DNA from 3 places in the Vibrio japonicus genome. Region 2 is predicted to be linked to each of the others. Evidence: predicted binding sites of a transcription regulator. Region 2 holds the regulator's gene; each other region holds the start of a gene.

Evidence for each region. Region 2 encodes CRP, which controls carbon source genes, mostly activating them, when cyclic AMP is high. Its sites were predicted from a motif close to TGTGANNNNNNTCACA; they were not measured.
Region 1: a site for CRP is predicted at 9,181-9,196, ahead of nagE (N-acetylglucosamine-specific PTS transporter subunit IIBC). Genes of this name have one in related genera too.
Region 3: a site for CRP is predicted at 4,560-4,575, ahead of malT (HTH-type transcriptional regulator MalT). Genes of this name have one in related genera too.

Annotation. Positions count from the first base shown of each region.
Region 1 is NZ_CP102096.1:1,973,372-1,983,791, reverse strand. It holds gene NP165_RS09375 (TraB/GumN family protein) at 1-459, opposite strand, end outside; gene NP165_RS09370 (peptide MFS transporter) at 663-2,051, opposite strand; gene rfaH (transcription/translation regulatory transformer protein RfaH) at 2,357-2,848, shown strand; gene asnB (asparagine synthase B) at 2,927-4,591, opposite strand; gene NP165_RS09355 (cation:proton antiporter domain-containing protein) at 4,805-6,394, opposite strand; gene nagC (DNA-binding transcriptional regulator NagC) at 6,481-7,695, opposite strand; gene nagA (N-acetylglucosamine-6-phosphate deacetylase) at 7,698-8,834, opposite strand; gene nagE (N-acetylglucosamine-specific PTS transporter subunit IIBC) at 9,314-10,420, shown strand, end outside.
Region 2 is NZ_CP102096.1:2,539,129-2,549,548, reverse strand. It holds gene NP165_RS12120 (M20 aminoacylase family protein) at 1-127, opposite strand, end outside; gene NP165_RS12115 (aminodeoxychorismate/anthranilate synthase component II) at 397-975, shown strand; gene NP165_RS12110 (aspartate aminotransferase family protein) at 1,345-2,559, shown strand; gene astA (arginine N-succinyltransferase) at 2,657-3,676, shown strand; gene astD (succinylglutamate-semialdehyde dehydrogenase) at 3,692-5,149, shown strand; gene NP165_RS12095 (DUF1338 domain-containing protein) at 5,268-6,059, shown strand; gene crp (cAMP-activated global transcriptional regulator CRP) at 6,224-6,856, opposite strand; gene NP165_RS12085 (phosphoribulokinase) at 7,100-7,969, opposite strand; gene NP165_RS12080 (YheU family protein) at 8,045-8,263, opposite strand; gene NP165_RS12075 (hydrolase) at 8,295-9,272, opposite strand; gene NP165_RS12070 (TIGR02444 family protein) at 9,281-9,763, opposite strand; gene NP165_RS12065 (ABC transporter ATP-binding protein) at 9,760-10,420, opposite strand, start outside.
Region 3 is NZ_CP102097.1:739,467-749,886, forward strand. It holds gene malQ (4-alpha-glucanotransferase) at 1-1,657, opposite strand, end outside; gene NP165_RS16515 (glycogen/starch/alpha-glucan phosphorylase) at 1,747-4,200, opposite strand; gene malT (HTH-type transcriptional regulator MalT) at 4,755-7,463, shown strand; gene NP165_RS16525 (alkaline phosphatase family protein) at 7,650-10,420, shown strand, end outside.

The DNA.
Region 1 (10,420 bases), 570 kb from region 2:
CAATACTGGGATGTTTCTGGTTGTTGCTTTGTACATGAGCATTAAATCGACACCTGTATCAGAGCTATAACCAAAAGATTCAATTTGTTTCATTTGAATGAGCAATGCAGCAGCCCAAGGAGGGGAAGAGAGCAACTCATTGGCGTTTATCTGGAGTTGGCTCGCGATGTTTTTTAACGTCGCAATTTGAGTATCAGAGAGCACATCTTTGCTCGACAGGGTCTGCTCGGGATAAGCGACGTTTTGGTTCTTTCTTATGTCGGCTTCCAGAATTAAACCATCACTCGCTTGTAGTGTATCGACAATGGCTTGAGGCAAAGGGAACATGGATTCATCTCCAACGTGTACAGAGCCTAAAATGAGGTACTTCAAATCGCCTTTTTCTGCGCTCCAGAATAACGGCTCAGCGCAAAGTGATGAAGAGAGGAGAAGCAGCGTAGCCCACAAACCCTTATACATATTCAATCCCTATTTTTACCATCGTTGTCATTTGGTTCTTGAAGTATATAGGCAGTGTGCAACCAGATACATGTGAAATGTAAGGATTGAGAGCTAAAGCAGTATGCGACTTTCATCTTTCAAACAATGACATAGCGGCTTTTGACAAATAAAAACGGCTGCTCTAGTGATTAGGGCAGCCGTTTTTGAACTGTTTTCTGACGCTAAGCTAGCTGAGTATGCTTAGCACTTGCTTCTTCATCCGTCACGTGGGCTGATACTGCACCATGCATCCAGCGAACTAAGATACCAGAGAAGAACAACAACAGAATGCCTGAAAGCGTTGCTGTAACAGCGATACCACCAAATATTGACAAAGCACCAAGCTCACCCACATGTGACCCAATAACACCTGCTACATAGTTTGCGATTGCGTTGAAACCAAACCAAGCCCCCATCATAAGCGAAGCTAAGCGTAGAGGTGCCAATTTGGTGACCATAGATAACCCAATAGGAGATAAGCACAACTCACCTAAGGTATGGAAGAAGAAGGCACCAACCAACCAAAGCATGGATGTTTTTACGGTAGTGTCACCACCTTGCTCCATCACCGCGCCAACCATACATAGGAAACCTAAAGCTAAAAAGAAGAGTGCCAAGGCAAATTTCACTGGTGAACTTGGTTCTTTCTTGCCTAATTTAACCCAAAGAGCTGCTAGAACCGGTGCAAGGGTAATGATAAAGAATGGGTTAAGAGATTGGAACCAAGCGGCTGGAACTTCAAACGTTCCAATCATTCGGTCTGTGTATTGCTGAGTATAAATGTTCATCAGACCGCCAGCTTGTTCAAAGCCTGCCCAAAACACGATGACAAATAATCCCATAACCATGATCACTTTCAGGCGATTCACTTCTTCTTTGGTAAGAGCTTGTTTCTTTTGAGACTTATTGTTCTCAAGATCACGCACAGCCGCTGGCGCTATCCCAATGTCTCCCAACCAAGAATGCGCTAGGCTTAATTGCATGATTAAGCTGATGATCATACCGGCACCTGCGACGATAAACCCTGCTTTCCAGCCGAACTCATTTGTTACAGAACCTGATACGACACCTGCTAAGAGAGCACCGATGTTGATACCCATGTAGAAAATGGTAAACGCGCCATCGCGGCGGTTATCGCCTTCTTGATAAAGGTCGCCCACCATAGTTGAAATGTTTGGTTTAAACAGGCCATTACCTGCAACGAGAAGTGCTAGACCTAAGTAAAAGGTCTGCACTGCACTTAGACCGAGAGCGTCAGCTGGCATCGCTAAGGTGAACTGACCAATAGCCATTAACGCACCGCCAATTAAAATAGATCGGCGCTGGCCCAGATAATTATCAGCTAACCATCCGCCAATGAGAGGTGTGATGTATACAAGACCTGTATATATACCATAGAGATCTAATGCGTCTTTAGTAGACCAACCCATACCGCCATTGATCGTTGTATCCGTGAGGTACAGAACCAAGATTGCACGCATGGCATAGTATGAAAATCGCTCCCAAAGTTCAGTACCGAACAATAGGAATAGGCCTCGAGGGTGGCCAAGAATCTGTTTAGGGCTCGTCATATATTCTTCTGTTTTAATTAGGGGTAGATGTTTATAGTTTGTTACGTATACATAATGGTGAAAAAAACTGCAAATAAATAAAAATAAAAAATAAATAAAATTCACATTTAAGTGATTGAAAATATTGGCAATAATTCTGGTGAACTTTTATGGGCTAGAAGTGGCAAACTTAAGTTGCAAAAATGTATAGTGAAATTTGTCAGTAAAATGCAGTAGGGAATTCATCAATCGATTAACAAATTACCCCTTACTTATACCTTCCTCAAAATGCTACGATGTGAAAAACAGAACAGTTGGCTAGCACAATGAAACAATGGTATTTACTTTACTGTAAACGAAGCGAACAGCAGCGAGCAAAAATGCACTTGGAGAATCAGGGTGTAGAGTGCTACTACCCAGAAACGCAGGTTGAAAAAATTACTCGCGGTAAAAGACAAATTAAGCCTGAACCCCTTTTTCCTTCCTATGTTTTTGCTAGGTTTGACGCGGAACTTGGTCCTACATTTACAACAATTCGATCGACTCGCGGTGTGGTTGATTTTGTGAGGATGGGGCCGCATCCTCAGATTCTTCAGGATAGTTTGATTGAAACGTTAAAAGAAATTGAGCAGCTTCAGCAACAGATGCAGAGTGACCTCCCAAGCGAAGGCGATGTGATTCGAGTTGCTAGCGGTCAATTTTCAGGGATGGAAGCGATTTATAAAGAGCCGGACGGGGAAACACGCTCAATTTTATTGGTGAAGATGCTAAGCAAGCCTGTAGAGGTGAGTGTCGATAACAAACACTTAGATATATAACGACAGAAACAACGTTAAAACGTGAAAGAGGCACCTTGTGGGCCTCTTTCATTACTGTTGGTCAGGGAGAATTATCTGTTAGTACGCGTCGTTGTGTACCGTTTGCACCGCACGACCAGAAGGGTCAACACAGTTTTTGAATGATTCATCCCATTCAATCGCTTTTGCTGACGAACATGCCACTGAAGGTCCACCAGGAACACACTCTGCAGCCGAAGGTAGAGGGAACAACTCTTCAAAAATTTCGCGGTAAACGTAACCTTCTTTTGTTGTTGGTGTGTTGTAAGGGAAGCGGTACTGAGCTGTTTCCATTTGTTGATCAGTAATTTTGGCTTCCGCCACTTCTTTCAGAGTGTCAATCCAGCTGTAGCCTACACCATCAGAGAACTGTTCTTTCTGACGCCAAGCAATTGAATCTGGTAGGTAGTGCTCAAAACATTCGCGTAGAATGTGTTTCTCCATCTTACCGTTACCACACATCTTATCGGCTGGGTTTAGGCGCATTGCCACATCGATAAACTCTTTATCTAGGAAAGGTACACGACCTTCAACGCCCCAAGCTGCAAGTGATTTGTTTGCACGCGCGCAGTCAAACATGTTTAGAGCAAGCAACTTACGTACTGTTTCTTCGTGGAACTCTTTCGCGTTCGGCGCTTTGTGGAAGTAGAGGTATCCACCGAAGATCTCGTCTGCACCTTCTCCAGAAAGCACCATCTTAATACCCATCGCTTTAATCTTACGGCCCATTAGGTACATAGGCGTTGAAGCGCGGATGGTTGTTACGTCGTAAGTTTCGATATGGTAAATCACGTCACGAATCGCATCCAAACCTTCTTGAATGGTGTACGTCATTTCGTGGTGTACTGTACCAATTTTATCTGCTACTTCACGAGCCGCTTTTAGATCTGGAGCACCTTCTAGGCCCACTGCGAATGAGTGTAGCTGAGGCCACCAAGCTTCTGATTTCTCGTCATCTTCGATACGCATTGCAGCAAAGCGTTTTGCAACTGCTGAAGTGATTGAAGAGTCCAAACCACCAGAAAGAAGTACACCGTAAGGAACATCAGTCATTAGCTGGCGTTTTACTGCGGCTTCAAGCGCTTCAGTTAGCTCTTCTTTACTTGATGTGTTGTCTTTTACTGCGTCGTATTCGTTCCAATCGCGAGTGTAGTAACGCTGTGGTTCAGAATCTGCAGACGAGTAGTAACAACCTGGAGGGAATTCACTGATTGTTTTACAAACTGGCGTTAGCGCTTTCATTTCTGAAGCAACATAGTAGTTACCATGTTCATCGTAACCTTGGTACAACGGGATGATACCGATGTGATCGCGACCGATTAGGTACGTGTCTTTTTCTTCATCGTATAGGATAAAGGCAAAGATACCGTTTAAGTCTTCTAGTAGGTCGACACCTTTATCTTGGTAAAGCGCTAGAATAACTTCGCAGTCTGAATCTGTTTGAAAGTCGTATTTACCTTCGTAGCGTGCGCGGATCTCTTTGTGGTTGTAGATCTCACCATTGACCGCAAGGATGTGTTTCTTATCTGGGCTAATTAGCGGCTGAGCACCACTATTTAGACCAACAATTGCCAAACGCTCGTGAGCAAGAATAGCTTTGTCAGATGCATAGATACCAGACCAGTCTGGGCCACGGTGGCGCAGTTTTTTAGACATTTCCAATGCTACTGGGCGAAGAGCTTGAGCATCACTTTTGATATCTAAAATGCCGAAGATTGAACACATACAACTTCCCTTTAAAATTTATTTAACTCGTTGACATCAATTTGCCATCCTGATTAAAAAAAGCAACTATCACTGATTAAAAAAATAATAAAAAGCCCATTGTGGTAAATATTATTTAAAATAAACGGTGATTTAGTGGATTTTTTCCATGTCTTGCTTGTCGATCGAGCAAAAAATTAAAAAAGGCTGCCACTTGGCAGCCAATTTTAAAACTTATTCAGATGGGGTAAATGAAGGTTGAAGCTGTTTACATACATGCCTTGCAAAACCGCTCCCCGCTTCATTATAGATATTGAACGCAGCGTCGACCCCTTTTTCTACCAAGCTATCTAATTGATCCGGATACTCTGCGATAGCGGCAATCTGGCCTTCGAAGTTTCTGCGCTGTAACTGCTCCAGCGCAATTTGGTTCCCTTGGTGGTGCGGCATGGATAGGAGCACCAATTTCACATTGGTTGTGTCTAAGATACGTTCCCAAAAATCTGAGTCGGTAGCATCACCAGCGATGACGTTACGACCTTCGCTTTGATGTTTGATTGCTGCATCTTCACGAACCTCTATACCTAAGCTTATATTGCCGTATCGTGCTTTTAGCTCGTCGTATGCACCCGTACCAATGCGGCCCATGCCTAAGATTAGGATCTGTGCATGCCCAGGGTTAATTAACTTATCTCTGGTGTTGAGCTTTTCAGCGGCATGCTCTCGTAACCAGTGGCTAGAGTGTTGATAGAGTCTATGACCGTAGCGGTTGATAGGTGCTGCAAGGATAAAAGACATGGACACAGCAATCGCAATGGCTACCAAGATATCGCCACTCATCCAACCCATCTTAAAGGCCAAGCCACCGACGATGAGGCCAAATTCACTGTAGTTAAATAGGCTTAGAGAGGCTAAAAGCGAAGTGCGTACACGGAACTTAAAGGCGTTGATGACGATAAAGTAGAGAATCCCTTTGATTGGAAGCAGTAGCATGAACAGTACGGCAAGCGCGAAGCCCGACCAAGTAGGTTGCTCTGATAAACCAATATTGAGGAAGAAACAGACAAGGAATAGCTCTTTTAAATTGAACAGTGACTTAGATAACTCCGATGCTTTGCTGTGACCAGCCAGAAGCATTCCGAGAATCAGAGCCCCGAGATCTGGTTTCATGCCAACCAGTTCGAATAAACCAGCACCAACAACTAGCGCGAAAAATATACCAAACAGTACCAGCATTTCGCCGTGGCCAACCAAATCTAAGATTTTGTAGAACACGGGTCTGAGTAAAGGAAGGGCAAACAAAGCAATCGCATACCACTCAGGTAGCTTTCCTGTCGATGCGGTTAAGAAAATAACAGCAAAAATATCCTGCATGACCAGAATACCGATGGCGAGCGTGCCATAGGTCGCGTTCATTTCCCCTTTTTCTTGCAACGATTTAACGGCGAATACGGTACTTGAGAAAGACAGGGCAAAGCCAAGCAATAAGATTTGATCCATGGACATGTCGGCTAATGCGCTGATACCAAGATACTTAAAGCAGATTAATGCAATACTGAACAGGGCCGTAGAAGCAATATTATGAACGGTTGAGCCAGCCCAAATTTCTTTAGAAAGTAACGTCTTAATATCAAGCTTAAGACCAATGGTAAACAATAGCAGCGTAACGCCTAAATCAGCCAAAGTAACAATCGTTTCGTTACTTTCAAAACCGAAAGCATAAAGCCCAAAGCCAGCCAGCAAAAAGCCAACGAGAGGAGGAAGGTTTAACTTTAATACAATAAAGCCAGCGAGAAATGCGGCTGATATGAGAATGAGTTCCATAGTTGTTCTTATATTTTGATTCCAAAGAAAAAGGCTGCATCTTTCGACACAGCCTTCTATTCTAACTCAACTAATTGCTTAAGCGATCAATCTTCAAGCAATTTTTGTAACAAAACGCCGTTCAGCATAGCGCGCTTGATCATGGCAAACGCACCTAGTGTCGGCTGTTTATCAATTTCAGACGCAACAATAGGTAAGTCATGATGGAACGTTGGTAGTGATTGATTTTCGACATTTCGACGAATAGCAGGAAAAACAATCTCTTCACATTGAGTGATCTTACCGGCGATGACAATTTTTTGAGGGTTAAATAGGTTAATGGTAATGGCAATGGCTTTACCAAGTTGGTTCCCGACCCGGACTAAGCTTTGTTTTGCTAGCTCATCACCTAGGTTTGCGTGTTCGCATACGTCGGCAATGGTGATCGTTTCTAGGGTAGACAAACTCGACTCATAACCCTGTGCAAGTAGCTTATTTACGCGCTCAATGATGGCTGGGTTGGCGGCGACTGTTTCTAAACAACCAAAATTGCCACACTGACACTGTTCGCCAAGAGGATCGATCTGAATATGGCCGATTTCGCCCACGTTGCGGTTGTAGCCTAAAAACACTTGCCCATTAACAATGATACCTGCACCGGTACCTCTATGTACGCTGACTAAGATAGAGTCTTGGCAATCGCGACTTGCGCCAAAGTAATGTTCGGCTAATGCCATGCCTCTAACGTCATTTCCAACAAAACACTCGACATGGAACGTATTTTTGATCAGTTCAGCCAGGCTTAATTTATCAATAGAAATATTTGGCATGTACTCAACAACACCAGTTTCCGGATTAACGAGTCCTGGCAAGGAAATACCAATCGCAATCAGTTGATTAATTAAGTTGTGGTTAGTACTGATGAACTGTTTAAGTTGGCTAAGTAGCCCTTCCACTAGCTCTTCTTGAGTCGTGTAGAAAAACTCAGTGTAATCAGAAGCCAGCTCTTTGGCACCTAGGTTGTAGAGGCTAAACTGGATGTAATCTCGACCAATTCGCACTGCAATCGAGTGAAAAGGTTCGACTTCTGTCGTTAGAGAGATCGCTCTTCGTCCACCAGTAGAAGCTTGCTGCGCGACCTCTTTGATTAGGCCACGCTCTAAAAGTTGGCGGGTTATTTTTGTAACACTGGCAGGAGCCAGTTGGCTGACGTCAGCTACTTGAATCCTTGAAATAGGACCTTGCTGGTCAATCAACCGATACACTGCTGCACTGTTTAGCTGTTTTACTAAATCTACGTTACCTATTTGTCCGCCATTCATTCTCAATTTTGCTCGTATTGTCCGTTTACAATTGTCGCTTGAACTTTAAAGTCACGATCGAATACGGTTAGGTTTGCCACCATGCCTTTTCTTATACGGCCTAGTTTGTGATCCAACCCGATGGCTTTAGCAGGGTATAGCGTTGCCATTCGAAGTGCTTCGTCCAAAGCGATACCGACGTGCTCAACAGTATTTTGAACTGCTTCAATCATTGTGAGTGCCGAGCCGCCGAGTGTGCCGTTTTCATCAACACACTTACCATTTCGGTAATATACTTTCTTACCAACAAAAATAAAGTAATCCATGTCAGCGCCTGCAGGAGCTGTGGCATCGGTCACTAATACTAATTTTTCGCCCTTAATTTTGTGAGCGATACGAATGTTTGCATAATCGACATGGAACCCGTCTGCAATGATACCTGCGTACACATCCGGTGTATCGTAAATGGCTCCGACAACACCAGGCTCACGGCCCGTCATTGGTGTCATCGCATTGAATAGGTGAGTGGCAAAGGTAATGCCTGCATCAAATCCTTGGCGAGCTTCAGAGTAAGTCGCGTTAGTATGGCCAATCGACACAATAATCCCAGCGTTTTTGAGACGTTCGATGTGCGTTAGGTCGTTGTGTTCCGGAGCTAATGTGACTTTAGCGATGACGTCTGCATTGTCGCAGATAAAGTCAATCATGCTTTCATCGGAAGGGCGTATATAATCGACGCTGTGGATACCTTTTTTCTCAACATTTAGGTAAGGACCCTCGAGGTGTAAACCTAAAGATTGGTTCTGATACTTATCATGGTACTCGCGAGCGGCTGCAATCGCTTGACGCATATCTTCGTCAGAGGAAGTAATCAGTGTTGGAAGAAAGCTAGTACAACCTGATTTCAGATTAGCTTGATGCATGATTTGCATCGTGTCCGCGGTAATTTCATCATTCAACATCACACCGCCACAGCCATTGAGCTGTAAATCAATAAACCCAGGGCTTAATTTAGCGCCGCTAAGGTCACGGGTTTCTATGCCTGTCGGAAGTTCAGAAACCAAGCATACAGATTCAATTATGCCGTTGTTAATAATTACAGCGTGGTCAACCAGAACATCGCTGCCGGTATAAATTGTACAATTTGTTAGCGCGTACATGGTGGGCTAATCCTTATGTCTAAATTCTAAAAGTTGTCAGTGATCTAATAGGAGCAATTTAAGTGAAACAGAACTTTATTTGCAGACTTCAATTAGATCGAAAAATATCTTTAGCAAGCGGGAAATTTTTTCTCGAAAAAGTGGTATGAACCGACGAGGTGATTCTTACTTTTCTATTGAACTATCGATGTGCTGCCCCGTAATTAACACAACGATAGATAAGGTATCATGCCACTCTCAGTACTTAGAGGATACTGCAAGTTTGTTCGTGTATTCTTCATTTTTTTGTATTGTAAAATAAGTTTTATGATCTCGCTAGCAAAAACCCTCTCGCCTGATCATTTCAGGTGACTATGATCACAAATGATGACCTTTTAATTTGCGGGGCAAAATTAATCTCATAAACTGAACGGGACTAAATTGAGCCACTAAAAAAAGTTGCTCAGACAAAATATGAAATCCTATAGGGGGAACTAAAGGTGAATATTCTTGGATATGCGCAGAAGTTAGGTAAAGCTCTTATGCTTCCTATCGCGACCTTGCCAATCGCAGGCTTGTTATTGCGTTTGGGCCAACCAGATGTGTTTGATATCGCATTTATGGCACAAGCTGGTAACTCTATTTTCTCTAATCTTCCATTGTTGTTTGGCCTCGGCATTGCGATTGGCTTGTCTAAAGACGGTCAAGGTGCGGCAGGTCTAGCGGGTGCAGTTGCATACTTTGTGCTGACTGCAACAGCGACTACAATTGATGCTTCGATTAACATGTCATTCTTCGGTGGTATCATCGCGGGTATTATCGCTGGTCACTCTTACAACGCTTTTCATGCTACACGTCTTCCAGAGTGGTTGGCCTTTTTCTCTGGTAAACGTTTAGTACCTATTATGGCGGGCCTGTTTGCTCTTGTAGCGGGTGCCATTGGCGGTTTCGTATGGCCAACTATTCAAAGTGGTCTGGACGCGTTAGCACACGGTATTTCAACGTCTGGTGCTATTGGTCAGTTCCTTTACGGTACGCTTAACCGTGCACTTATTCCTGTTGGTCTTCACCACGTACTTAACTCTTTCTTCTGGTTTGGTATGGGTAGCTGTCAAGAAGTACTCGTAACGGGTGCATCTGCAGCTGGTCAAGCTCTACCTGCGCTACAGCAGCTGTGTGTAGATCCTGCACTAGCGAAGACACTTGTTGCTGGTCAAACTCATACATTTGAATTTACTAACACTGTCACTCCAGAAATTACTGCTACAGTGAAAGAAGTCACAGATGTGGTTAAATCTGGTGACCTACACCGCTTCTTCGGTGGCGACAAATCTGCTGGCGTATTCATGAACGGTTTCTTCCCTGTGATGATGTTCGGTCTGCCAGGTGCGGCGCTAGCAATGTACTTTGCTGCTCCAGCTGAAAAACGTCATCAAGTTGGTGGTGCACTATTCTCAGTAGCATTCTGTTCATTCCTAACAGGTATCACTGAACCTCTAGAGTTCATGTTTGTCTTCCTAGCGCCTGCACTGTATGCCATTCACGCAGTGTTTACAGGTCTATCGCTAGTGGTTGCGAATATGCTTGGTACACTACATGGGTTTACT
Region 2 (10,420 bases):
CTAATTCTGCGACGACCAAAGCTTGGGTGCTAACTTCTTCAAAACCTAACTCTGGTTGCTGATGAATAGCATGGCGGATTCTAATGGCGTCAGCTAACCAAGGCTCTAAGACTTCAATAATGTTCATACATCTCCCCTTTAAACTAGAATTGATTTAACACGATTGAAATAATTCAAACAAGCCGGATTACTACTGAAACTATTAGAGATGCTAATAGTTGATTGGGAATGCGATGCTAAGAAAGAGAAAACGCGCGACGTATTTTGTAGAAAGACACACCCTAGAAAACTTATTAAGCCAGTTGCAGCAAGAGGAAGCAGAGTAACTGATCGTACTTGCGTTTAGACAAAAAGGCGGCACAATACTCGCTTTCAAGGTTTCTGCGATGTACTCCTATGCTGTTGATAATCGATAACTATGACTCTTTCACTTATAACCTCTTCCAGTACTTTTGTGAATTGGGGGCAGAGGTCAAAGTGGTGCGTAATGATGAGATTGATATTGCTGGCATTGAAGCGCTAAACCCAAGCCATTTGGTGATTTCGCCAGGGCCTTGTACTCCAAACGAAGCCGGGATTTCACTCCAAGCGATTGAATACTTCGCGGGTAAATTGCCGATTCTAGGGGTTTGCCTCGGACATCAGGCGATCGCGCAAGTCTTTGGTGGGGAAGTGGTAAGAGCAAGGCAAGTAATGCACGGGAAAACGTCGCCTATTCGTCATAATAACCGAAGCGTGTTTACTGGTTTAAACAATCCTCTTACTGTCACCCGATACCACTCATTGGTCGTCAAAAATGGCACCTTGCCTGATTGTTTCGAGCTGACGGCATGGACGGAATTTTCTGATGGCTCAATGGACGAAATTATGGGCTACCAACATAAAACTTTGCCTATCGACGCGGTGCAATTTCACCCAGAATCGATCAAAACAGAGCAAGGCCACGAGCTTTTAGCCAATTTCTTGCGTCGCTAAACCCTGACAGGGATCACTTTTCTTAACATTTTCTTCATATTCTCTGCTGCGGATATTTCTTGAAATAATATTCGCAGCCTTTGTCGTTCCTACCATTCAGCCCTTGCTATACCTATGCTTAACCAGAGCTTATCTTTGCTATAAGAATATATTGCTTCATAAAAGCATTAGCTTCATGCATAAATACTCACACATACTGAAGGTTGGACTGATTTCAACTCTTCAAAAAGAACAATTCACTATTGAAATGGTTAATTAATTGTAAATACAATGCCGTAATTGCTTAAATGCAAAACAATGTGTGCTTTCATATTTTGGAAGCAAGGACGCAATGGTTACCTGGCATGCGGTATCGAGAAGGAATGTGCAATGACAGTTGAAAATAAAGTAGAACGCGGTCTGTTTGATGAGGTGATGGTACCTTGTTATAACCCAATGGAAATGATTCCAGTAAAAGGCGAAGGCGCGCGTGTATGGGATCAGGAAGGCAAAGAGTACATCGACTTTGCTGGTGGTATTGCCGTGAGCTGCTTAGGTCATTGTCATCCTGCAATGGTTAACGCATTGACTGAGCAAGGCAACAAAATTTGGCACCTTAGTAACGTAATGACTAACGAGCCAGCACTACGCCTAGCGAAGAAGCTGACTGAAGTGAGCTTTGCAGAAAAAGTATTCTTTGCAAACTCGGGCGCAGAAGCGAACGAAGCGGCGTTGAAACTTGCGCGTCGTTACGCAGTCGACAAGTTTGGTCCAGAAAAATCAGAAATCATCGCATTCAAACAGGGCTTCCATGGCCGTACATTCTTTACGGTAACGGTTGGTGGTCAAGCGGCATATTCGGATGGCTTTGGTCCTAAACCTGGTGATATTACGCATCTGCCTTACAACGATGTAGAAGCACTACGTGAGCATATCTCAGATCGTACTTGTGCGATCATGATGGAACCACTACAAGGCGAAGGCGGTATCATTTCACCAACGGATGAGTTCGTTCAGACCGTTCGCGAACTATGTGACAAGCATAATGCGCTGCTTATCTTTGATGAAGTTCAAACAGGTAACGGTCGTACTGGTCACTTCTACGCGTACCAAGGTTTAGGTGTTACACCAGATATCCTAAGTACTGCAAAGTCACTAGGTGGCGGTTTCCCAATTGGCGCAATGCTAACAACGACAGAGCTAGCGCAATACCTGAAAGTGGGTACGCACGGCACAACTTACGGTGGTAACCCACTCGCGTGTGCAGTTGCAAAAGCAGTTGTTGATATCGTTAGCCAGCCAGAGACATTAGCAGGCGTAGCAGAGCGCGAAGAGTTGTTCCGCGACGGCTTAGCTAAACTAAATGATAAATACCAAATCTTTACAGAAGTTCGCGGTAAAGGCCTGCTTCTGGGTGCTGCTCTGAATGATGAGTGGCAAGGCCGCGCTCGCGACGTATTGGTTGCAGCGGGTAAAGAAGGTTTGATGGTGTTGGTTGCTGGTGCAAACGTTGTTCGTTTCACGCCATCACTTGTCATCACTAAAGAAGAAATCCAAGAAGGATTATCTCGACTAGACAAAGCACTGGCTTCACTAGTCGCATAACAATAAATTCTAGTTCCTAATCTCTGGTTCCCGAAGTGGATGCTTCGGGGACTAGCGGATCCTATCAGGAACTAATTAGCATCAGGAGGGAGTATCGATGCTGGTTGTTCGCCCTATCGCAATGTCGGATTATGATTCACTGCACACGTGCGCAGTGGAATCGGGTCACGGATTTACATCATTACCAGTTAACGAAGAACTGTTAACTAACCGTATTACACACTCAGAATACAGCTTTGCTAAACCAGACGTTACAGAACCGGGTGACGAAGGTTACCTCATGGTGGGTTTCGATAGTGAAACTGACGAAGTCGCTGGTTGTACGGGTATCGAAGCCTCTATCGGTTGGGATGTACCTTTCTACTCTTACCACATCAGTACCGTTGTTCACTCTTCAAGAAAACTTGGTGTGAATAACGTAGTGAAGCTACTGACGTTTGGTAACAACTACACAGGTTGTAGTGAGATTTGTACGCTGTTCTTACGTCCAACGTTCCGTCAAGGTCTGAATGGCCGTTTGATGTCGAAATGTCGTTTCTTGATGATGGCAGAGCACCCGCACCGTTTCTCTAAAACCATCTTTGCGGAGATGCGTGGCGTGTCTGACGACGACGGCAATTCACCGTTCTGGCAATGGCTACAAGAGCACTTCTTCTCGATCGACTTCACGATGGCGGATTACTTAACAGGTATCGGCGCGAAAGGTTTCATCGCAGACCTGATGCCTAAGCTACCAATCTACATCAACTTACTGAGCAAAGAAGCTCAAGAAGTGATTGGTAAAGTACATGAGAACACTAAGCCAGCGCTTCGCTTGCTAGAAAAAGAAGGTTTCACTTGTCGTAACTACGTCGACATCTTCGACGGCGGCCCAACGGTGGAATGTGACCTGCGCAATATCGAGTCGGTACGTCACTCATTCCGTGCGAAGGTGACGATTGCTGAGCATTCAAGCTCGCAGGATTACTTAATCTCGAACACTTCATTTGAAAACTTCCGTGCGACCGCAGCAAAAGCGGCATACGACAAAGAGTCTGAATCGGTCATCTTATCTCCAGAAGTCGCAAAAGCGCTTCAGGTGAATGAGGGTGAGTTTGTTCGTATGTTGGCTCAGTAAATTAAGGACAGATAAATGACACATTGGATTGCAGGAGAATGGGTTGCCGGACAAGGTGAGCCAATGAATTCACAAAGCCCATATAACGGCGAAGTTATCTGGGAAGCGCTAAGTGCAACACCTGCTCAGGTTGATGATGCGGTGAAGGCTGCCCGCGACGCATTCTTGAGCTGGAAAAAACTCAGCTTTGAAGAGCGTGAAGCGATTGTCTTGGCTTTTGCTGAACAAGTAAAAGAGCACAGCGAGCAGATCGCTGAAGTTATTGCGAAAGAAACGGGTAAGCCGCTTTGGGAAACCCGCACTGAAGCGGCAGCGATGGCAGGCAAGATTGCGATTTCTATTCGCGCTTACCATGACCGTACCGGTGAAAGCACTCGCGAAGCTGCAGGTAACCAAATTGTTCTACGCCACCGTCCTTTAGGCGTTATGGCAGTATTCGGCCCGTACAACTTCCCTGGCCACTTACCAAATGGTCACATTGTTCCTGCTATTTTGGCGGGTAACACGGTCGTCTTTAAACCCTCTGAGCAAACGCCAATGACTGGCGAGCTAGCGATGAAACTATGGGAAAAAGCAGGTCTACCGAAAGGCGTGATTAACCTAGTGCAAGGCGCGAAAGAAACCGGTATTGCGTTGGCTGAATCTAAAGGTATTGATGGCCTACTATTTACGGGTAGTGCGAATACAGGGCACATTCTTCACCGTCAATTTGCTGGGCAACCGGGTAAGATGTTGGCGCTAGAAATGGGCGGTAACAACCCAATGGTGATTACCGACAATTACGGCGACCTAGACGCGACGGTTTACACCATCATTCAATCTGCGTTTATCAGTGCAGGCCAACGTTGTACTTGTGCGCGTCGTCTATACGTTCCTGTGGGCGAAAAGGGTGATGTGTTGGTTGATAAGCTAGTCGCAGCGACGAAAAAGATTCGTGTCGGCCAGCCATTTGCCGAGCCAGCGCCATTTATGGGGCCTCAAATTTCTGAAGCGGCAGCGAAGTTTATTCTTGATGCACAAGCAAACCTACAAAGCCTAGGTGCAGTAAGCTTGTTGGAAGCAAAAGGCGGCGAAGCGGCGTTTGTCACTCCGGGCATCATCGACGTTACACCAATTGCCGATCTGCCAGATGAAGAATACTTCGGCCCACTGCTTCAGGTTGTGCGTTACCAAGGCTTGGATAAGGCGGTTGAACTCGCAAACGACACACGTTTTGGTCTATCGGCTGGTCTAGTATCAACAGACGACAGCGAGTGGGATTACTTCGTTGACCATATCCGTGCAGGTATTGTGAACCGTAACCGTCAGTTGACGGGTGCGAGCGGCGATGCACCATTTGGTGGTCCGGGCGCTTCAGGTAACTTACGTCCAAGTGCTTACTATGCGGCGGATTACTGTGCCTACCCAATGGCTTCAATGGAAGGCGGCGAGACGTTGCTTCCAGCGACGCTAAGCCCGGGTGTAGAGCTGTAAGAACTAAGAAATAGAACGTCACAGGTTTGAGGCTATCTGATTGATTCTCTGGACAAGTCGATTAGATGGCCTTTTTTATAATCCAATAACCGTAAACAACCTTTAACAAGGAGGCGTTATGACGCCAGATGTTTTATTCCAGTCGTTATGGAATGACTATATTCAACGCTTATGTCCCTCTGCAGAACAAGTACACCAACTGCTTCAGGAAGATGAACCACTGATCAATGACCACATCGCTCTACGTACATTTAACGTAGCGCCTTTGGGTATCGCGACGTTAGCTCAACCGTTTCTTGACGCAGGTTATAAGCCTTGTGGCGATTACGAGTTTGAAAGTAAAAAACTGGTCGCAAAACACTTTGAGCACCCAGATCCGAAACAGCCAAAAGTGTTCATCAGTGAGCTCAAAGTCAACGAGTGTTCTGAGGAACTGCAAGCGATCGTAGCTAAGCTCGTTGAGCAATTGGACACCGATAAGCTAAAAGGTCACGAGTTCCTGTATGGCGGACGCTTATGGGATCTTAGCTTTGCCGATTATCAAATTCTGGCAAAAGAGAGCGAATATGCATCATGGCTGGCAGCGCATGGTTACGGTGCAAACCACTTTACAGTGAGTGTGAATCAACTGAACGCTTTTGCTGAAGTCAAAGAGGTGAATGATCACCTTCGTCAAGCTGGGTTTGATATCAACGAATTCGGTGGCGAAGTGAAAGGCTCACCGGAAGTGCTATTAGAGCAATCGTCGACGATGGCAGATAAAGTGCCAGTACAGTTCACAGAAGGCACTGAGATCGTACCGGGCGGCTTTTACGAGTTTGCTAAGCGTTACCCAATGAGTAACGGCGAGCTTTATCCTGGATTTGTCGCGGCATCAGCAGACAAAATCTTCGAAAGCACCAACGGTTAACAAACGTCTCTGGTAATAAGGGTTACTTACCCAAGTTCTTAAGACGTCATAGCTTCTATCGAGCCTTAGTTATGGCGTCGCCCCCTTCTTTAGAAGGCGGATAAAGAAAAAGCCACCAAATTTGCATTTGGTGGCTTTTATATTCTTGCTCGGTTAATCAGAGATTAACGAGTACCGTAAACAACGATTGTCTTACCGTGCGCAGAAATTAGGTTCTGCTCTTCAAGCATTTTCAGGATACGGCCTACTGTCTCACGAGAACAGCCAACGATCTGTCCAATTTCCTGACGAGTGATCTTGATTTGCATACCGTCTGGGTGCGTCATCGCATCAGGTTGTTTTGCTAGGTTCAGTAGAGTTTGAGCGATACGGCCTGTTACGTCTAGGAACGCTAGGTCACCCACTTTCTGGCTCGTCACCTGAAGACGACTTGCCATCTGTGCCGATAGGCGCATCAAAATGTCTGGGTTAACTTGAATTAGCTGACGGAATTTCTTGAAAGAGATTTCCGCGACTTCACAAGGAGATTTTGCACGAACCCATGCTGTACGTTCTTGATCTTCTTCGAACAGACCAAGTTCACCGATAAAGTCGCCTTGGTTTAGGTAAGAAAGAATCATTTCCTTACCTTCTTCGTCTTTGATAAGTACTGCAACAGAACCTTTAACAATGTAGTACAAAGTTTCTGCTTTCTCGCCCGCGTGGATCAGCGTGCTTTTTGATGGGTACTTATGAATATGACAGTGTGAAAGGAACCACTCTAATGTTGGGTCGGTTTGAGGTTTACCTAGAACCATAATATCTCACTTCCTCTGCAGGGTACGCTTGCCGCTTTCCATGTTTTAGCTAAGCCTTAAATTAGGACTTACTAGGATAAGAGCACTTGATAAGTGCTGCAAGCTATCTTGTGTTTCGGTTTCAAATAGTATCCTTTTTCTAAGCTGATTTCTTGACTTTAATCGGGTACACATGCTGATTTCCTAAACAAAATTGTGCACATGATCACGGTATGAAAAGTAATCGTGCTTTAGAAACGTCGCTTAGCCAATTTTACCCGTTTCGATGAGTTGCTGAAGGATAGGTCTGACAATCAGTTCCATCGCAAAGCTCATCTTGCCTCCAGGGACAACCAAGGTGTTATGCCGAGACATGAAAGAGCCATCTATCATGGCGAGCAGATATGGGTAGTCCACGTTGGTTATACCGCGTAGTCGAATGACCACGAAGCTTTCATCTAGGCTTGGGATGCCTTTGGCGTTTAGCGGGTTAGAGGTATCGACAGTCGGTACGCGCTGAAAGTTAATATGAGTCCGAGAAAATTGTGGCGTAATGTAGTTGAGGTAGTCATCCATAGAACGCACGATAGAGTCCATAACGGCCTCTCGGGAGTGACCTCGGTCACGCGTATCGCGAACGAACTTCTGAATCCACTCTAGGTTAACAATCGGCACCATACCAATCAAAAAATCGACGTGCTGTGATACGTTGACGTCACCATCAACCACACCGCCGTGAAGCCCTTCGTAAAAGAGTACATCAGAGTTTTCAGGGAGCTCCTGCCAAGGAGTAAACGTTCCGGGCATTTGATTGTACGGTACGGCTTCATCAAAGGTATGAAGGTAACGGCGCACTTGTCCGGTTCCGTCGTAGCCATACTGACGAAAGAATTCAGCCAATGCGGGGAAGTCGTTAGCCTGAGGTCCAAAATAGCTAATATGCCGCCCTTGGTCTCGGGCTTTACGTATCTCTATGTCCATTTCTGGTCGAGTAAAGCGATGGAAGCTGTCACCTTCAACCCATGCGGGCTTAACGTCCATCATGTTGAACATTTTTCGGAAAGCTTCAGATGTCGTAGTAGTACCGGCACCAGATGAACCTGTTACCGCGATAATAGGGTGTTTTGCTGACATGACAAACCTTGTCTGTTAGTTACTTACCTGTAATTAAAACCACTATAACACGCTTTAGGGTCACGTCACTGCACACTATTCTTTAAAGTGTCGCCTTAGTTGAATATCAACGGTTTCATGGAGTTCGGAGAACACCACCACGGCTTCACCCGATTCGAGCTGGGCTTTGATCTGGTCAACCTTATTTTGCAAGGAGACTTCGTGTTCTCCATAGTCCGTCCCTTCGCGCAGGACAAACTCTTTGATGAGATTCTCTAACGTGTCTGGCGCTATTTGTTGCCATGGAATAATCATAAATACCTCTGAATTTTATGACGAGCGCGTATTATGCCGAAACTGACAGGCATTCATAGTAGGCCGGTAGCGCTTCTTCAAGCCAGAACCTTGGCTTTAAGGCACTGCCAGAGACAAAACCCACATGTCCGCCTTGCTCAAACAACCGGTAATCAATGTTGTCTGGAAGAACATATTTAGGGATCACCGCATCCGTCATGAATGGGTCGTCTTTGGCGTGTATGATTTGGGTCGGTAGAGTAATGTCTTTTAAGCGGTGAATCCCAGAGCATCTCTGGTAATAGTCATCAGCATCTTTAAATCCGTGCAACGGGGCCGTGATTAAATCATCAAACTCATAAAGCTTAGTAACACGTTTGATGCTGTTGTATGAGAGGTCCAACTCACCTTTCAATAAATGATGCTTCCGTAGTGCATTTTTCTTCAGTGAAGAAAGCAGATAGGATTTGTAGAGCTTAGAGAAACCTTGCTCTATACGCTGTGAACAAGCCGAAAGATCGAGGGGAGCTGAGACAATCGTGGCCGCGTTTAACAGGGGCTTGGCATTATACTGAGCTAAGTAATTTGCCAGCATATTGCCACCTAAAGAGATACCAACTGCGACTTTATTTTGATTTGGAAAAAGGTCATCCAGATACTCTAGAAAAAAGCGAGCGTCTTCCACTTCACCAGAATGATAGGCTCTTGCTAAGTTATTGGGTTTTCCGCTACAGCCGCGAAAATGCATCATGACAGATAACCAGCCATCTTTAGCAAATGCATGCATCAGGCCGTTCGCGTAAGGGCTATAAAAACAACCTTCGAGGCCATGGAACAGCACAAAAATGGGTTTGCTTTGGGCTTGTTCAGTGCGCCAATCTTCACTCCAGGCTAAATCAAGAAAATCATTGTCTGGTGTTGAGAGCGTTTGCCAAACAGGCTCAAACAAGGCTTTCTTGCGAATAAAGCGGGGGGCGAGCGTTTGTAGGTGCGGGTTCGTTAACCCTGTTGCTGCAACAAATTGGGTCATAGTCGATCCTACATGTTAACGATATGGTCCATTGGATTAGAAAACACAGAAGAGTATAGGTGTTCGGCACCCAGCTGACGGCAATAGCGAAGCGCCAAAGGTTCACCGATATTGTGTTTTAGCTCGATGGCATTGATGCACGCCACCAAATCTGACTGTTGACGCCTTTCTAGCTGAAGCTCAAATTGAAGCGACTCTCGATAAAGTGCATCAGGAACATGCACTTTAAGTTTGCGTCGAATGTCTCGGTAGCTATGCAGCAGTGCTTCAGAGCGCCCTAAGCACTCTTCCACTTGCAGCCAATCTTTATCTTTGAAGCACACCTGCTGCTCATCTAGCCATTTGAGAAGCAGCAGCAGGTTTACATTGCCTTTGAACTGATTTTGTAGATTCAGACACGCGTCTTTCACTCCCCGCGTACTGTAGTACTGCAAGCTAAATTGCCATAGCCTTTCTAATGAGAGTGAAATTGTTACGTGTTCTGGATTCATTGGCTATTGAACTCCTGCTCCATCTTTTCAAGCTCTTCTTGGAGAGCCATCCATTCCATTTCTACGTCTTCAAGTTCGCTTTTGCTATTCGCCTGCACAGCTAACACTTGATTAAGTTTAGTCTTATTTTCCGCATCATACAGTGAGTTATTTGATAATTGTGCTTCTGCCTCTGCGAGAGTAGAGCCTAACTTATCCATTTTTTCTTCAAGTTTTGTCAGCGTTTTGCGAATTGGCGCGGTCTGTTTACGGAAATCCGCTTCGCGACGCTTCAGCTCTTTTTTTGCAGTAGCACTATTGGCGTTATTCTTTTCCGGTAGTGATGCTTGAGCTTCTCGACGTTGGACTTTTTGCTGCTCTGTTAACCACTTGTAGTAATCATTAAGATCGCCATCAAATGGGGCAACTTGGTGATCGTGGACTAAATAGAGATCATCGGTTGTTGCACGCAGTAGGTATCGATCGTGCGAGACAATCACCATGGCACCTTCAAAGGTTTGCAGTGCGAACGTCAAAGCCTGACGCATATCCAGATCAAGGTGGTTGGTCGGTTCGTCGAGCAGCAATAGGTTCGGTTTTTGCCAAACGATCAGTGCCAGTACCAAACGGGCTTTTTCGCCGCCCGAGAAGGGTGCGACTTTTTCTAGCGCTTTGTCG
Region 3 (10,420 bases), on a different replicon from region 2:
ATACTTTGTACGAATGCACACCCGCATCACGCAGGATATCAACGATTTCATCCGGCACAGTACCCAAGTCTTCACCAATCACGCTACATTGATGACGGTGAGATTCCAGCGCTAAAATCGCCAGCATGTCTTCCACAGGGTAGTAGATGTACGCCCCTTTGGTCGCGTCTTCACCTTTTGGAATCCACCAAAGGCGTAGAAGCCCAAGAACATGGTCGATACGCAGTGCGCCGCAATGTTTCATGTTTGCACGAAGCAGCTGAATGTAAGCGTCGTAGCCTGTCGCTTGCAACACTTGAGGGTTGAGCGGTGGTAAACCCCAGTTTTGACCAAGAGGACCTAAGACATCTGGCGGAGCACCGATACTTGCGTCAAGTATCAGGTTACCTTCATCTGCCCACGTTTCAGCACCAGAATCTGCGACACCGACCGCTAGGTCACGGTACAAACCAACCGACATGCCTTTTTCTTCCGCTAACGCCTGCGCTTCTTTAATTTGAGTATCGGCAACCCATTGAAGGTACATGTACAAATGAACCTGATCTTTGTTTTGCTCAATAAATTTACGAACAGCAACACTGTCAAATCGGCGGTATTGCTCTGGGAACACTGGCCAACCCCACACGCTGCTGTCTTGCGCGTGTAAGTCTGTGTGCAACGCATCAAAAGCGGCTTGATGCAGCAGGCTTTCACCACCTTGTTCCACAAACGAAAGGAATGCCTGTGCACGCTCACTGTTTTTATCAAGATGACGCTTCTTAAACTCAGCAAACAGCATTGGCAACACGCTGAGTTTCAAGTCTGCCACTTCGGTGTAATTTACCCAGTGGGAATCGCGCGCTTTTTGTAGACGCTGCTGGAATTCAGCGCTGCCCACTTTTTGTTGCGCTTCCACGCTTAATGCAAACTCAGGAACAGAGCTCACATCAATGTAAAGAATGTTTAGCCAACGACGCGAAGAAGGGCTATACGGGCTCGCGCCTTCAGGGTTTGCTGGAAACAGTGAGTGAATCGGGTTCAGGCCAACAAAGTCGCCGCCACGAGACGCAATCTCAGCCACTAGCTGTTTCAAATCACCGAAGTCACCCATCCCCCAGTTGTGCTGGGTGCGCAGCGTGTACAATTGCACGCTCGGGCCCCACATTTTTTTGCCTTTCTCGATTTGATCCTGCTTGTAACACGCTTTCGGCGTGATAATCAGAGTCATTTCGTAAGGCGATTTACGACGCTTACGAGTCACCGTTAGCTTGTGGTAACCCCAAGCCAGATCACCCGGAAGCGAGAACACTAGAGGGCCACCCTCTTTACGCTCATCGCGTACAATTTGAGATTGAAGATAGCCTTCAAGTACCTCTCCTTGCTCGGTATCCAGTCGCCAGTTAAATTCACTTTCGCGCGCGCTCACACCAAGGTTTAGCGCGATTTCAACTGGTTCACCGTCGCGGATCACACAAACAGAGTCTAGGACATCTTTCTTGTGTTTTTTCTCCGCCGATTGCAGAAGAGTGTCATCGTTTTTTGTGTCGTAGCCTAGTGACGCTAGCAAGCGACGAATAGTTTCGTCTTCAACTTTAGCTTCATCTCCCCAAGCGCTCACGTAGCTGTCGGCAATTCTTGCCATTTCAGCGACTTGTTTTAATGCGTTTTGTTCTTTCATCGCTCTCTCCGAAGGGATGCTTACCTTCAAAATGTAGGGTGTCGATAATTAGAGCCAAGGCGTAACGCCTTGGCTTTTATTAGGTGAAATTAGCGCTTAACTGCTTCCAATTTCCAAATGTTGTTCACGTAATCGCGAATTGAACGGTCTGAACTGAATTTACCCACCAATGCGGTATTCAGAATCGCTTTTTTCGCCCAACCCGCTTGATCGCGGTACTGCTTGTCCATATCTTCGTGCGCTTTGACGTAAGAAGCAAAGTCAGCCAAACATAGGTAAGGGTCACCGCCATCTAACAAGCTATCGTAGGTTGCGCGAAGCTTACCCGGTTCTCCCGGTGTAAACTCATCACCTAACAACAGGTCTAGCGACGCTTTCAGTAGTGGGTCCGCATGGTAGTAATCGAACGGGTTGTAGCCCTGAGCACGCAATGCTTCCACACCATCCACTTCAAGACCGAAGATGTAGATGTTCTCATCGCCCACTTCTTCGCGGATCTCGACGTTTGCACCATCCATCGTACCTATCGTTAGCGCACCGTTTAGTGCCATCTTCATGTTGCCGGTACCCGATGCTTCTTTACCCGCTGTTGAGATTTGCTCTGATACGTCGGCCGCTGGGATGATGATCTCCGCCATGCTGACGCGGTAATCAGGAACAAACACCACTTTCAGCTTGTTGCCGATGCGAGGATCGTTGTTGACCTTGTCAGCGATCTTGTTGATTGCGTAAATGATCTCTTTCGCTAGGTGGTAACCTGGCGCCGCTTTCGCTGCGAAGAACACCACGCGAGGAGCCATATCAAAATCAGGATCGTTCAACAGACGGTAGTACAGTGACAAGATGTGCAGCATGTTTAGGTGCTGACGCTTGTACTCGTGCAGACGTTTGATCTGAACATCAAAGATCGCATTGGTATCTAGCTCGATACCCATGTTTTCTTTCACCCAGTCTGCCAAACGTTGTTTATTCTGCTTCTTCACCGCCATGAATTCTTTCTGGAATTTCGCATCATCAGCATATTTTGCGATCTGCTCTAGCTGCTCCAGTTTAGCTGGCCATTCCGTACCTACTTTCGACGTGATCAGCTGAGACAAGTCTGGGTTACAGAACTTCAGCCAACGACGCGGTGTAATACCGTTGGTCACGTTGTGTAAACGTGTTGGGTACAACTCGTGGAACTCTGGGAACAGGTCACGTTTCACCAACTCTGAGTGAAGTGCTGCTACGCCGTTGACTGCGTAAGAGCCGATCACACTTAGGTTGGCCATACGAACCATGCGGTGGAAACCTTCTTCGATGATCGATAGTTTTTGCTGCTTCGACACATCCCCTGGCCACTTCTCACGCACTTCTTTCAGGAACAAGTAGTTGATATGGTAAATAATTTCCATATGACGAGGCAGTAAGCGCTGGATTAAAGACTCGCTCCACGTTTCTAGTGCTTCAGGCAGTAGTGTGTGGTTGGTGTAAGCGAAGGTTTGCGAGCTGATTTCCCACGCCTCATCCCAGCCTAGGCCTTTTTCATCAATCAGGATGCGCATCAATTCAGGGATAGCGATCGTTGGGTGCGTGTCATTAAGCTGAATAGTTTCGTACTTAGGCAGTGATGCCAGGGTGTGACCCGCTTGTTCGTGGCGACGTAAAATATCGCGTACCGATGCTGCACTGTGGAAGTACTGCTGCATTAGGCGCAGCGTTTTCCCTTTTTCATGGTTGTCGTTCGGGTAAAGCACTTTGGTGATGTTACCCGCGTCGATCAATGAGTGCTGCGCTTCAAAGTAATTGCCGTTGTTGAAGCTTTCTAGTGAGAACGGTGCAATCGCCTGACACTCCCACAAACGCAGAGGGTAGACTGTGTCTGACTCGTAACCAACGATTGGCAGATCCCAAGGCATCGCTTTTACTGTCATACCTGGAACCCAGCGACGCTTCTCTTTACCGTTTTCTTGGTACACTTCAACGTGGCCGTAGAAACCGATCTCCTGCGCTAAATCTGGGCGAGCGATTTCCCAAGGATAACCTTCAACACAGCGCCAAGCATCCGGTGCTTCTTGCTGATGACCATCTTTAAAAGACTGCTTAAACAGGCCGTATTCATAGTGAAGACCGTAGCCTACCGTTGGAAATTCTTGCGCGGCTAAAGAGTCCATGAAACACGCTGCCAAACGACCCAGACCACCGTTACCCAGTGATGGATCGCGCTCTTCTTCAAGAAGATCCGTTAAGTTTTGGCCAAGTTCAGTCATTGCCTCTGTAATTTGCTCATACAGGCCCATGCTGATTAAGTTGTTGCCGGTTAGGCGGCCAATAAGAAACTCTAAAGACAGGTAGTTAACGCTTTTTGCGTTGTGGATTTTGCTGTCTTGCTCGGTTTCAATCATATCGAACGTTGTAAGCTCTGCTAGCGCACGACCCATCGCCAGATACCAAGCACGGCTATCTGCGTTTTCTTCTGTTTTTGCGTAGGTCGCTGTTAGGTGTTTTTTAACGCTTTCTTGGAACGAAGCTTTATTAAAATTTTTCAGTTGCGTAGGTTTCATTAGAGAAATCTCACTTCTTGGGTTTAATCCATCTGCGACTATCGTGCATCGGCATGACAATCGGTACATCCTCCTACCCTCTTGGCGTATTAGGAGGAGAAGTTAGGGCGTAGAAGGTGTACAACCAGGAGCTCAGTGATCTAACTCTCATTAAACTGTCATTGAAACTAAGCACCGGTGACTGAGATCACACCGCAAACGAAAACACCCTACACTTGGTGTATGAAACTTACGTGTACTAAAAAACCACCAATCTCTGAATATGTTTATCTGATCACACTAAGATTTCTTCAATTACGTATTTTTCATCATTCTTGGTGCAATAAAGGGCGAAAGTCCCACTTCAATAAAGAACGAATGGTGACTGAAGTCACAAAAAAGAGGCGTAGACAACGGCAAAGTGTGAAATACACAAAAAACTCGTTGTTGATCAATAACTGTAGCCCTGCTTTCCAAGTAACATCCTCGGAAAATGGTCACTGGTGACCAACATTCAAATGACAACGCTCGACTTTCAACTGTCATATAGAGCGGTTTAGAACAGGGAAAAGAAGATGTGGATTCCTTCGAAATTAACCCGTCCGGGACGTTTACATAACGCGATTGTTCGCCCGAGAGTTCTTGATTTATTGCAACAAGCCCCTTGCTATAAGCTGATCCTCTTTCGCTCACCTGCCGGTTATGGCAAAACAACCATGGCTTCTCAGTGGTTGGCAGATAAAATCAATGTCGGTTGGTACAGCATAGATGAGAGTGATAACGACTCCTTTCGATTTATGAACTACCTGCTTCAGGCACTCAACAAAGCGACAAACAACGCATGCCCTAATGCGCAAAAGCTTGCAGAAAAGCGCCAGTTCTCGTCTCTTCACTCCCTTTTTGGCGAAGTGTTTGCGGAACTGTCAGCATTTCACCAAGAGTGTTATTTAGTGTTAGATGACTATCACCTGATCAGTGACGATGAGATTCATGAAGCGATGCGGTTCTTCCTAAAGCATATGCCAGAAAATCTCACGCTTGTCGTCACCAGCCGTTCCGCACCACCACTTGGCACCGCCAATTTACGTGTCCGTGATCTGATGATAGAGATCGGCAATGAAATGCTCGCTTTTGATACCGAAGAAACAACACGATTTTTCAATCAGCGTGTTGCCGATGGCATTGATGATTCAACCGCAAACAGTCTGAGAAATTACGTTGAGGGGTGGCCTTCTGCACTCCAACTTATTGCCCTTCAAGCTCAGCATCAACACAAGACGTTAGCCCAATCCGCGGAATCGTTTTCTCAATTCAATCATGCCCACTTATGGGATTATTTGGTTGAAGAAGTGTTTGATCTGCTTGATTCAGAAACGCGTCGATTCCTGTTGCAATGTTCCGTGCTTGATCACTTTAACGACACACTCGTGTCAGCATTAACAGAGCGTGATGACGCGCTGAGCATGATAGAGTCGCTCAATCGTTTTGGTCTGTTTATCTCCCCATTGGAAGGCGAGCAAAACTGGTATCGCTTCCACAACCTGTTTGCTGAATTTCTGACTCACGAGCGCTTCGCACGTATCCCACAGCAAGAGAAAGATCTGCACCAAAAGGCGGCGCAGGCGTGGCTAAAACTATCTTCCCCACATCAGGCATTGCACCACGCGCAAAAAGCGGACAACAGTCAGTTAACTGCAGACATCATCAGTCAATATGGCTGGAAAATGTTTAACCGCGGCGAACTGCAAACACTAGAAAAAGCCATTGAGACATTAACGCCAGAGCAACTTTATAGCGACCCTAAACTTTGCATGTTGCAGGCGTGGCTGGCGCAAAGTCAGCACCGCTACAACGATGTCGGCGATCTGCTGTCTAAAGCCGATGAGCAAATGAAAGCATTTAACGTCGTATTAAGCAGTCAGGAACAAGGCGAGTTTAACGCACTACGCGCTCAGGTCGCGATAAACCAGAACGAGCCAGAAAAGGCGCTAGAGCTGGCAGAGTTGTCGCTGAGTCAGCTCAATACCACCGTGTATCACAGTCGTATTGTGGCAACCTCGGTCGTGGGTGAAGTGAACCACGTTCTTGGTCACCTGAGCCGCGCACTGCCAATGATGCAGCAGACAGAAAAGCTGGCACGTCAATATCAGGTTTATCACCAAGCACTGTGGGCGATGCTACAACAGAGTGAGATTCTGATCGCACAAGGGTACGTTCAGGCCGCGTTTGAAGTACAGGATAATGCATTTAAGTTGATTGAAGAGCAGCAATTGCAACAAGTTCCTCTACACGAGTTTTTACTCCGTGTCAGAGCGCAAATCCTGTGGTGTTGGAATCGCTTAGATGAAGCCGAAGAGTGCGCGTACAAAGGGCTCGACATTTTAGGCAATCATAGTCCGAGTAAGCATTTGCACAGCTATTCAATGCTGGCCCGTATTGCCATTGGTCGCGGTGAACTGGACAAAGCGGGCAAATTTATCGAGCAGATCAGCCATTTGCTTAAGCAATCCACTTATCACGTAGACTGGACAGCCAACGCGTCGCTGTCGCTACTCCTTTTCTGGCAAGCGCGTGGGGATTTAGAATCGATCAAACAGTGGTTAAGCACCACGGTCAAACCCGATCAAGCGTGCAATCACTTTACTCAGTTACAGTGGCGTAACATCGCTAGGGCGAAAATCAATCTTGGCTTGTATGAAGAAGCCACGCAAACGCTTAACTTCTTGCAAGAGAAAGCGCGTGAAAACCACTTGCTGACCGACATCAACCGAAACCTCATTGTTGAAACGGTGCTGGCCGTGTCGATGCAAGACGAACACAAAGCGCATCAATGCCTTAAGCACGCTCTAGAGCTAACCAATCAAACGGGCATGTTGGGTAACTTTTTGGTCGATGGGGCGAAGATCGGCCCTGCTCTGGAAAAACTCAACCACAAGAATGAACTGGGTGATTTAGAACGCCATCGCGCTCAACAACTGCTAAAAGAGATCTCCACCACTCAGCGCAGCCGTTCAGTGCACTTTGATGAGGATTTTGTCGAAAAACTGGTTAATCATCCGAACATTCCTGAGTTAGTACGCACCAGCCCACTGACTCAGCGTGAATGGCAAGTTTTGGGGCTGATCTACTCCGGCTTTAGTAACGAACAAATCGCTCAGGAGCTGGATGTGGCGGGCACCACAATCAAAACCCACATTCGTAACCTCTACCAGAAGCTGAATATTGCTAACAGAAAAGAAGCGGTCAAAACCGCCGAAAATCTGTTGCAGTTAATGGGCTTTTAATTCCAAAAGCAATAATAAAAAAGCGCAGCCAGAACAGCTGCGCTTTTTTTGTGTCACGACACTCTGCGCCCTTAAATGAGCATATTATTAATTTATCCGAATACTATTCAATAAGATAGGTTATTTATTGCACTCAGTAGAATTGATGCCAAAATAGACGCATATTAAGTATAAGGAATATCATTAATGGCTTGGTTTAAGAAAAATGCGCTCACCGCAGTCCTCATCACTGCCCTCTCACCTGTAAGTTTAAGTTACGCAGACATTGGAAATACACCTGTGGTAGGGGGCATTTTTAACTCTTCAGAAGTGTTAAAAAACCAAATCACCAATTCACTGAGCTATTCGACCCGTTTCGCTCGCGACATGACACTTTTCACCATTGGTGGAATGACGTTAGAAGCTTATTTACTCACGTTGCCACTGGATTCGAAGACAAAAACCAAGGTGATGGCACAACTGGCAGACCCGACTTACGCAATCCCACTGGGCTATTTTCTTTACCAGTTTTATGACCGCTATACAGGCATCAGCGATGAAGACCAGTTCAAAGCGTATTTAAAAACCGTTTATGACGATATGGCCTTGAAAGGGTTTGAACACTCACTCTTTTCAATCCAAGACAAAGCGGTAGAAGACGTGAGTAAACACAACAAGGATCAAGCGCATCAAGAAGGATTAAAAGTCGATGGTGATTTTATTGCTTCCATGGTGACGGTTTATGATGCCCTATTCCAGGTGGGTGAATGGCAGGATATGGATCGTTTGCCGGATCAGTACACGTACCTGACCAAAAGCGACAATGATCTGGCGCTTGTGAAAAAGATTCAACCGATCGTTGTCGGGATCTTAGCGCAAGTTGCCAACGGCATGGATGACGGTGACATGAAGAGTGCCGTATTAGCAATCATTGATGACCACCAGCCTGAGCATGCTGATAAGATCAACAATCGAGCACAAGCAATCACAATCAGCTTAATCGACTTTGTACGCCTTAACGTGTTAAAAGCGTATCGCCAATTTGTCTACATCGACGAAAGACAAGATAGATTAAACCGCTGGCTTCAAACCACTTTCGATTCAGACCCAGAGCAAGTCATTAAATTTCTTAAGTCTCAGCAAGATCGCCGTTTCGCGGTGCAAATTACCGTTGACGGTTTACAACAAGGATTGATGGAAGGCTTAGTTGATCCGGGCAAACCATTCATAAAAACTGCGTATCAAGCTCATCTGGATCACCAGAGAATCACACCACAATTTGAACACGCTCAACCAGAACACGTTCAGGACACGCGATTTTTACAGATCCTCTCCGAACAGATTTACAAAGATCCACACTATCTGCCGTTCTTTAAACGACTTTACGCTGAGCACACAGATTCCATTGCCCGGGTTGGCGTCTCCTCAACACCGACCATCAGTGTGCGTAATCTTCCGATTATAAAGACTGGCGCGAAAGTGTCGGGGGAACTCGGCACAGGTATTCCCAACTTCCACTTTGTTGATCGTCACGAAGACAGAGCTTACTACTTCTTTGGCAACGACGCGTTGCAACTTGATCGTCTGATGCAAAGCAACAAAGTTCAGACGATGTTTGACCGGCTCACCCACCTAAAAACACTCAACTGCAATGCACAGTACGATTGGAATGCGCAGACAAGTTACGATGCACTGGTCAATTTAGGGGCCGGAGAAGCGTTACGTGATTTTGGAGAAAAGCGCTGCTTACGCGAGTTAAATGAACGAGCAGAAGTAGAACAGGAACTGACGAAACAGCGCCAGTCACTCATTAACAACATTGATAGCTACCAAAGCCTACCTGTGTGGGACTTCTACACACGTGTCACACGTAAATGGAAGATTGAGCAAGATCTTCAGTCCTATGCCAAGTTAGATGGCAAAGGGATGCCCGACTACACCTTGATTTATAACCCTTGGCCGGATCACTTTGCGCATTTTGTAGGGCCATTCAGTGATGAAATCATTATGCCAACTGGTGAGCTAAACCGCCTCGATTACTGGATTGGCGAAGTGGAAAAGAGTTTCCAGAATGCAGGTATCTACGAAAATACGCTCTTCGGTATGGCGGGCGATCATGGCTTATCACCTGTCTATCATACTCTGAATCCGGAAAAAGCCATTTTTATTCCACTTGAGGCAAAACTCGGCTATCCACTGATCATCAGCAAAATATCTTCTGATGAAGGCGAAGGGCCTAAGATTACTAACGCTTTGAATTACCCTAGCAACAAAAATATTGATGTCGTGGTTGCCTCGACCGCTGGCGGTAACTTCATGTTAGATATGTTTAATTCGAAAAAAGGTTGGGCAACTCAACCAACTTATGAAGAGTTGATCCAGTGGGAACCGCTCAGCAGCCCCGCGGGGAGCAAAGTCGATATCATCGCAGAAACGCTGAACTATTTGGATGAAAGCCTCGATTACATGGCTGTTCGAAACGCTATTTGTGACGAGAAGAATTGTGAGGTTCGCATAATTGCCAACCGAAATGGACAGCGCCAAGACGAAGTGATCCGCAAGCAAGGCGATCGATATTTCTATCAATCACTGACTGGCAAGGAAACCCTGTTAGGCGTACAAACTCTCAACCCTTACCTACCCGAGCCTAATAAACAAGAGTTTGAGCAGTTTGGCCAACTCATCGATAAGTGTTTACACAAACCTGAACAATCTCAGCCAGCAACTTGGTGTAACAGCGCTGAATGGCGCGAGTTAACACGATTTACAGCAAGGCCAGATTCGGTTGTTGAACTGGCGCAGCTGTATGCAGAAGATCGAGCAGGCACGATCAACCTGTTCCCAAGAGATGGCATTGGATACAACACCAAAGTTCCAGGGCGTCACGCAGGGGAGAGCTACTTGGAGAAAGACGCATTCATTGGCTTTTGGGGTAAGCCTATTGGTGATAATGCCGTCCCTCTTAGCATAGAAGCAAA